Regions from separate parts of the Vibrio rarus genome, predicted to be linked through region 2. Evidence: predicted binding sites of a transcription regulator. Region 2 holds the regulator's gene; the other holds the start of a gene.
The links. The regulator PurR, encoded in region 2, represses purine synthesis genes. The targets are predictions, from matches to a motif close to TNANGNAAACGTTTNCNTNA.

Region 1 (4,004 bases), 480 kb from region 2:
AACCCTAAGTGAGCCGATGCTAAAAGCCACTGATTAGTGGATGCAGAAAAGAGCGATACAGAGGCAAATGAGTTTGAAAATGTCACTGTTTTGCGGTCAATTGTGTGTGTAAAGAATAGTGTAATAGATTCATATCAAAAGCAAGTTTTGCAAAAGGTGGCGTTATTCAATGCATTTTCCGACACAACAAAGCTAGCGAAAGCATTACAATAACCCTCTGAATTAAATAAGAAAATGACACTTTTTATTAAACTTTTCCCTCAATAAAAACACCTTACTCGATAAAAATTAACGTAAATTTACTTGAATTTTCTAAGTATCTAATTCTTATAAATTTTTTACAAAAAAAGTTGGCGAAACTGAAAACCTTGTCATACACTTTCGATCGAGTCATCAATATGTAGTTGATTGTAGTGACAAATTTTAGGAGCTGTCGTTGGTTTCATTTTTAATGAAGCCTAGGGGTAAAAACTACTCCAGCGTAGCAATTAGTTCACCTAGCTTTGAGGAAAGTTTTATGGCGCTCACCAAGGCCGATTTGGCTGAAAACCTGTTTGAAAATCTTGGATATAGTAAACGGGATGCCAAGGAAACCGTGGAAGTTTTTTTCGAAGAAATTCGTAAATCACTTGAAAGTGGCGAACAGGTAAAACTGTCTGGATTCGGCAACTTTGATCTGAGAGACAAGAAAGAACGACCAGGTCGCAACCCGAAAACAGGCGAAGATATACCTATTTCCGCACGTCGTGTGGTCACATTTAGACCCGGACAAAAGCTGAAAGCTCGCGTTGAAGAGCTGAAGAAAGACGACATTAAATAGTCAATTTGCTATTTATAAGTCAATAAAAAAAAAGAGGTCTTAAGACCTCTTTTTAGTTTTTAACAAGCTAGAATGACCCGTTATTTAGAACGATTAGTATAATGGATATGGATTTTTTTGGCCGCTTCAAGGGCTGTATCCACCGCCAGTGTCGTATCCGTTGCGCGACTTAAAATGACCCCCAAACGACGGCGTCCATCAATATCAGGCTTACCAAAAAGACGGATCTGCGTATCGGCAGTACTGATAGCTTCGTCAATTCCCGTATATGACAAATTATTTGAGGTACCCTGACCAAGGATAACCGCAGACGCTGCAGGACCCACTTGTCGGATAGCATTGATTGGGTTGCCAGTGAAGGCACGAACATGCAAAGCAAACTCTGACATATCTTGAGAGATCATCGTTACCATACCTGTATCGTGTGGGCGTGGGGACACTTCGTTAAAGATAACTTTATCGCCCTTAATGAAGAGCTCTACACCAAATAGGCCATAACCCCCCAGCGCGTTAACAATCTGCTCAGCAACGTATTCAGCGGCTTTAATCGCCACTTCTGACATTTGTTGCGGTTGCCAAGATTCACGATAGTCGCCATCTTCTTGACGATGACCGATAGGAGCACAGAAGTGAACACCATCCACAGCACGCACCGTTAATAGGGTAATTTCGTAATCAAAATCAATAAAGCCTTCAACAATGACGCGTCCTTCACCACTGCGACCTCCATCTTGAGAATGTTCCCAAGCCTTAGCGACATCTTGCTCTGAGCGAATGACACTCTGACCTTTACCCGATGAGCTCATTACTGGCTTCACCACGCACGGCATGCCCACGGCCTCGACCGCTTGGCTAAATTGTGCAAAAGTATCGGCAAATTGATAGTTTGAGGTGTTAAGGCTCAGCTCTTCGGCAGCCAAGCGGCGAATGCCTTCTCTATCCATAGTCAGCTGGGTCGCACGTGCGTTAGGGACAATGGTAGTACCTTGTTTTTCCAACTCAACTAAAGTATCAGTGGCAATGGCTTCAATTTCAGGAACAATATAGTCAGGTTTTTCTTGAGCAACAATTTCAGATAGTCGTTGACCATCTAGCATATCAAGTACATAGCTACGGTGAGCCACTTGCATAGCCGGTGCATTTTGATAGCGATCACAGGCAATAACTTCAATACCCAAACGCTGACATTCAATAGCCACTTCTTTGCCTAATTCACCCGAACCTAGCAATAAAACTTTTGTTGCACCTGATGCTGTAGCCGTACCCAACATAACATTTCCTTAAGACGATAATTTTTTTTAAGGATCATACTGAAATTTTCGCAGGGCGCAATCGTTTGCATGGTGATATTGAGGATATTTTTGTAAGGACACCGCAACCAAGGTTGCAGTGCCAGTAAATCGTGCTTTAGCGGTGTTAAGGGGTGAGGGTAATGTAGCTTAGTGCAATGTCAGGATTGAGTGTATTAAGGGTGCTTTGCGTTTCAGCTAAATGAGAGCAAGAGGCATTATGGATCTCCGCAAGAGCGACGTCATTAATCTCAGAAAATGCCTTGCCTGCCATTTGCAATTGCACCAGAGCCACTTGCAAAGGAGGTAAACTGGGATTAAAAGCAGCGTTTTCTGCGTAGCGACCGGTAAATATCTGACCATCTACCGTTTGTATTGCCACGCCGCTGAGATTGTTCGTATAAGGAGCATGGCTTTTATTGAGTGCTTCAACCGCCTTTTGCTGTAAAGGGGGCTCTTTTGTCAGCGAATAGCCATGTTCTACAACGGACATTAATTTACTGGAAATCCCCAGATCTTCAGGGCCAAACGATTCAGGTAAGTAGTGCTGTAAGCTCTTTTGTGAACCTTGAGGCAGTTGAATCATTAACTCTTTGGCGCAGGTCAACTCATTCATAAATTGGCGACAATGGCCACAAGGGCTGAAGTTAATGGTGATGTCAGTAATACCCAGTTCACCTTTCATCCACGCATGACTGATCGCCGATTGCTCTGCGTGCACGGTTTGGCCTAATTGAGTGCTCGCTATTTCTAAGTTTGCCCCAAAATATAAAGCCCCAGACGCACCTTTAACGATAGCGCCCACGTGAAAATGAGAAATGGGTGCCACAGAAAATGCCGCAGCAAAAGGCAGTAAAGAGACTTTTAATTGTTGCGCTGTTTGCTCTGTTGCTTGTTGAAGTTGTAGAAACTGCGTTTCACTGAGGACTCCAGCAAAAGAGGGGTCATTAAAAATGCTTTTGAACACCTCAACTTGGGAGGAGGGAAGTTCATTGTACAGTGGGTTAAAGCGCTGACTCATTACCAATACCTATCCTAAAAATCATGTACATAGCATAGTGTAACTGATTAAGAATAGGGAGAGGCTTAGCCTGCGCAAACGGTTTCGCTCACATCCATTCGCGCAGGAGGCTTTTGCTATGGTTTTAAATGACGTTTTATTGCGAAAATCAAACCATGAGCTGGACCGTTATGGCAACTAGCTCGCTAGCCAAAGCATAAAGGTCATAACAAATGGCGCTAAAATCGAGGTGATAACACCACACAACACTAAGGCCAAAGAGCTAAAAGCGGCGTCTTTTTGATTATGCTCAAAGGCTGTAGCCGTGCCCAAAGCATGACTCACTGTACCCATGGTGAGCCCTTTGGCAATGGGGTGTTTAATTTTTAATATGCCATAAACGGGATAAGCCAATAAAGAACCGGTAAGGCCCGCCATTAGTACTAACATCGCTGCCACTGCAGGTTCACCGCCAAGTTCGGTGGAGACTTGCATGGCAATCGCTGTGGTGACTGATTTGCCCATAATGCTGGCCAGCAGTTGAGAGTCGGCACCGAGCATGACGGCCAAAGAGCCTGCAGTGAGCATGGAGCCTAAACTACCAATGACACAAGTGGTCAGAATAAGCTTCCACTTAGCACGAATTTCACTGAGCTGTTCATACAGAGGATAGGCCAATGCCACAACCGCCGGTTGCAATAGATGCTGAATCACCAAGTTGCCGTCATAGTAAGTTGTAAAGGGTATTTTGAACAACAGCAAAAACGGAATGATTATCGCCAAACTGATTAACAGAGGATTGGCTAAAGGATGATGCGCTTTTTGCGCGATGAACTTTGCAATAAAGTAAACAACGATGCTGAGTAAGAGCCACATATTATTGCTCCTTACTGAG
Region 2 (4,004 bases):
AAAGAAAATACAGTGCTTTTCTACCACCAACACAGAGCTTAGATTATGTTATGGTGCTCGGTAGTGGACATGTGGTTGACCCGCAAATTCCCCCCACCTCAGAATTGAGCCGTACAGCCATGATGCGTCTCAGTGAGGGGATTCGTGTGCTACGTATGTACCCGGGTGCGAAATTGATTTTATCCGGCTACTCGGGTGGCACAGAGATCAGTCAAGCAAGAATGATGGCGACGGTAGCGCTCGCTTTAGGGGTGGCGAAATCCGATATCATCTTACTCGAAACGGCGCAGGATACATGGCAAGAAGCCAGACAAGCAGCGAAATTTGTTGGTCAAAAAAGCATGGCATTAGTTACCTCTGCCAGCCATATGGAACGTGCATTACATGAATTTCATTCTGCAGGTTTACAGCCTCTGCCCGCTCCCACTAACTATTTAGCTCAATCCCACATTGTGCAGCCTTGGCAAAAATACACACCGCAAGCCCGTTACCTAGAACAAACCGAACGTTACTGGCACGAAACGATGGGGCAATGGTGGCAACGTTTGAGAAATTTAGCCAATGGTGAGTAATGCACTCACCTTTTGCTTCATTGCGCACATTTTAATTAATATTCATCTCACTCACATAGTAAAGATGACCTAAGCTACTATTCTTTATAGTAATTAAAATGAAATTGTGGTGCGTTTATGCAAGAAGTTAAGCAGTTCAACGAGCAACGAGCAGAGATCTACTGGTGGTTTTCCAGCCTTTTTTCTAAGGAACTAACAGAGCAAGATTTGCAGGCTTATCAATCTTCTGCTGTGCGTGGCTTTCTTGCCGGTTTAGGTGAGAATCCACAACTTAGTGAGGCGGTGGAGGCTTTAGTGGATGCCTTTGACCGACTACAACAGCGTGAAGATGCGCAATTAGAATTGTCCGCCGACTTTTGTAATCTGTTTCTCACCTCAGATAAATACGCCGCCTTACCTTATGCCTCTCTCTATCTTGAAGAAAACAAGCTACTTAACGGCAAGCCTGCACAAGACATGACGCAATTAATGTTAAATAAAGGCATTAAGGTAGATGGTCACTTCAATGAACCCGCTGATCATTTAGCCATTGAGTTGGATTTTCTAGGCAATCTTATTATTCGTTGTAATGCCCTAGAAAAAGAGTCGCATATGGAAGCGGCCCTGGCAGAGCAAAAAGCCTTAATTGAGCAACACCTCTTAACCTGGATACCCCAGTTTTCTGCTGACTGTAAACGCTATGATGAATTTGGTTTTTATGCGGCCGTATCCGTATTACTAGTGAATTTTTGCAAAATTGACTGCCACTATCTTGCTAATGAGACATAGATTCCAAATATATTCATAAATCCATTGTCAGTGGCCATATTTATGGCTAGACTCCCCCTCCGCGCAATCGTTTGCTGAGTGAAGGATCGCACAGTTTAATTTATGTTTATTGCATCCATCTTTTATTAACAAGGTAACGCATGGCAACCATCAAAGACGTCGCTAAACTTGCAGGGGTTTCTACCACCACAGTTTCTCACGTTATTAATAAAACACGCTTTGTGGCCGAAGCAACTCAGCAACGAGTGATGGAAGCCGTAAAAAACCTAAATTACGCCCCAAGTGCCGTTGCTCGTAGTCTAAAATGCAATAGCACACGAACTATTGGCATGTTAGTGACTCAATCCACTAACCCTTTCTTTGCCGAAGTGGTCGACGGCGTTGAAAGTTACTGTTACCGCCAAGGTTACACTCTTATTTTGTGTAATACCGGTGGGCTATACGAAAAGCAACGTGATTATATTCGTATGTTAGCGGAGAAGCGCGTCGACGGTATTTTAGTGATGTGTTCTGACTTAACCGAAGAGTTGCGTCAAATGCTCGACTCTCACCCTAACATCCCAAAAGTGGTTATGGACTGGGGACCGGAGTCTTCCTCGGCAGATAAAATCATTGATAACTCTGAAGAAGGGGGGTATTTAGCCACTAAATACTTAGTTAACAATGGTCACCATAAAATTGCCTGCCTGACTGGACAAGCTGAGAAACTGGCCTGTATTGAGCGCATTTCTGGCTACAAAAGAGCGTTAGCTGAAGCCAATATCCCATTTAATGAAAAACTCATTTTTGAAGGTAACTTTGAATGTGATACGGCTGTAGAAGCGGCCGATAAACTGGTAGCAATGTCTAAAGAAGAGCGTCCCACCTCTATTTTTTGCTTCAATGATATTATGGCGTTAGGCTTGATCAGTCGTCTAAGACAACACAATATCGACATTCCCGAAGATATTTCGGTCATTGGCTACGATAACATCGATCTTGCGGCTTACTTCTCACCACCATTAACCACCATACATCAGCCCAAACGCCGTGTGGGTAAAACCGCCTTTGAGATCCTGTTAGAGCGCATTAAAAATAAAGAGCATGAGCGTCGCATCTTTGAAATGCACCCAGAGCTAATTGAAAGAGCCAGTGTCAAAAACCTCAATAACGACTAGGCCAGCAAGGTAGCAAACCTCTTACGATCGGCAACCTCTTGGTTGTCGATTTTTTTTATTACTAAAAAGCGCTATAGGCCCACTTTTTTCCATCACAGTGAAAGTTTTAGTTTCGTCAACGTGTCTCTATACTTATTGCATAACAATAAGAGCTCACACATGAATAAGAAATTGATAATAGGACTAATTTTAGTCTGTGCCATCGTACTTTTGGCCGTCAACTTTGGCCAACACTTCACTTTAGAAAACGCTAAAGCGCAACAACTCGCCCTAAATAGCCACATAGCTGAACACTTCTTGTTATCCGCCACACTGTACTTTATCGGCTATGTGTTTATCACCGCTTTTTCCATCCCTGGAGCGGCCGTTGTCACTCTGCTTGGCGCGGCCTTATTTGGCTTTTGGAGTAGCTTATTGTTAGTGTCGTTTGCCAGCACAATTGGCGCAACTTTGGCGTTTTTAAGCAGTCGTTATTTGCTTCGAGACTGGGTGCAAGCGAAGTTTGGGTCAAAACTTGCGACCATCAATAACGGGGTAGAGAAAGATGGGGCCTTTTACCTCTTTTCTTTACGTCTTATCCCAGTATTTCCTTTTTTCTTAATCAATCTATTGATGGGGTTAACACCTATTTCTGTTGCCAAGTTCTATGTGGTCAGCCAATTAGGAATGTTAGCGGGTACTATGGTTTACCTCAACGCCGGTACGCAACTAGCCGAAATTGACAGCCTTTCCGGTATCGTATCCCCTACTGTGTTAGCCTCATTTGCGTTATTGGGTTTATTCCCGCTAATTGCGAAATGGGTCATGGCAAAACTGCGCCCACACAATAGTTCAACCACCGTATAATCCCCATCACCGTAATTCATAGATGATGCGGGCAATGACTTACGGTGAGCACAATGCCACCGTAGTCAATCATACCAAGTAAGTTGTCAGAAATAGCGTAGGAAAAATGCTCGAAAACAAAGCGGAATATTTCGATAAGTCGTTATTCTACTATCAAAAATTCTAACGCAGTTCTCGAGTATGTTAACAATCTAGAATGACCATTTATTGAGTACGATTGGTACCACTAGGATAGAAATAAAAATATTTATTGCGCAAAACCCACCGCAAGCTCATATCATGCGTGAGCTATTACTGAGTTATAATATTGAAACTGAGGTACGTGGCGAAGGAATGTTTGGTTTACAAGGAGAACTGCCTATGGACGATTCTACCTTGCCTTATCTATGGTTGCTTACGCCGCATCAGCACACACAAGCTAAAACCATTATTGCCGAGTTTGAACAACTGCATCAGCAAATCGCTTCGCAAAAATGGCGCTGTATCGAATGTGATGAGATTAATGAAGGTCAGTTTGCTCTTTGCTGGCAATGTGGCAGCAATAGACCAGAAGATTAAGCCAAAGCCTGAATAAATGAGATTGAACGCTGATTAAACTCTTGTGGTCTTTCCACATTGCACACATGGCCACAATCTGCAATTTCCACCAATTGGCTGTTTT

Region 1: a site for PurR is predicted at 2,145-2,164, ahead of purT (formate-dependent phosphoribosylglycinamide formyltransferase). Genes of this name have one in related genera too.

What each region holds. Positions count from the first base shown of each region.
Region 1 is NZ_AP024900.1:1,260,420-1,264,423, forward strand. It holds gene OCU56_RS05985 (class I SAM-dependent DNA methyltransferase) at 1-8, shown strand, start outside; gene ihfA (integration host factor subunit alpha) at 518-820, shown strand; gene purT (formate-dependent phosphoribosylglycinamide formyltransferase) at 901-2,091, opposite strand; gene cdd (cytidine deaminase) at 2,237-3,130, opposite strand; gene OCU56_RS06005 (LrgB family protein) at 3,308-3,985, opposite strand; gene OCU56_RS06010 (CidA/LrgA family protein) at 3,987-4,004, opposite strand, start outside.
Region 2 is NZ_AP024900.1:1,740,839-1,744,842, forward strand. It holds gene elyC (envelope biogenesis factor ElyC) at 1-572, shown strand, start outside; gene torD (molecular chaperone TorD) at 690-1,340, shown strand; gene purR (HTH-type transcriptional repressor PurR) at 1,481-2,497, shown strand; gene OCU56_RS07980 (TVP38/TMEM64 family protein) at 2,657-3,343, shown strand; gene OCU56_RS07985 (DUF2007 domain-containing protein) at 3,581-3,901, shown strand; gene OCU56_RS07990 (alpha/beta fold hydrolase) at 3,898-4,004, opposite strand, start outside.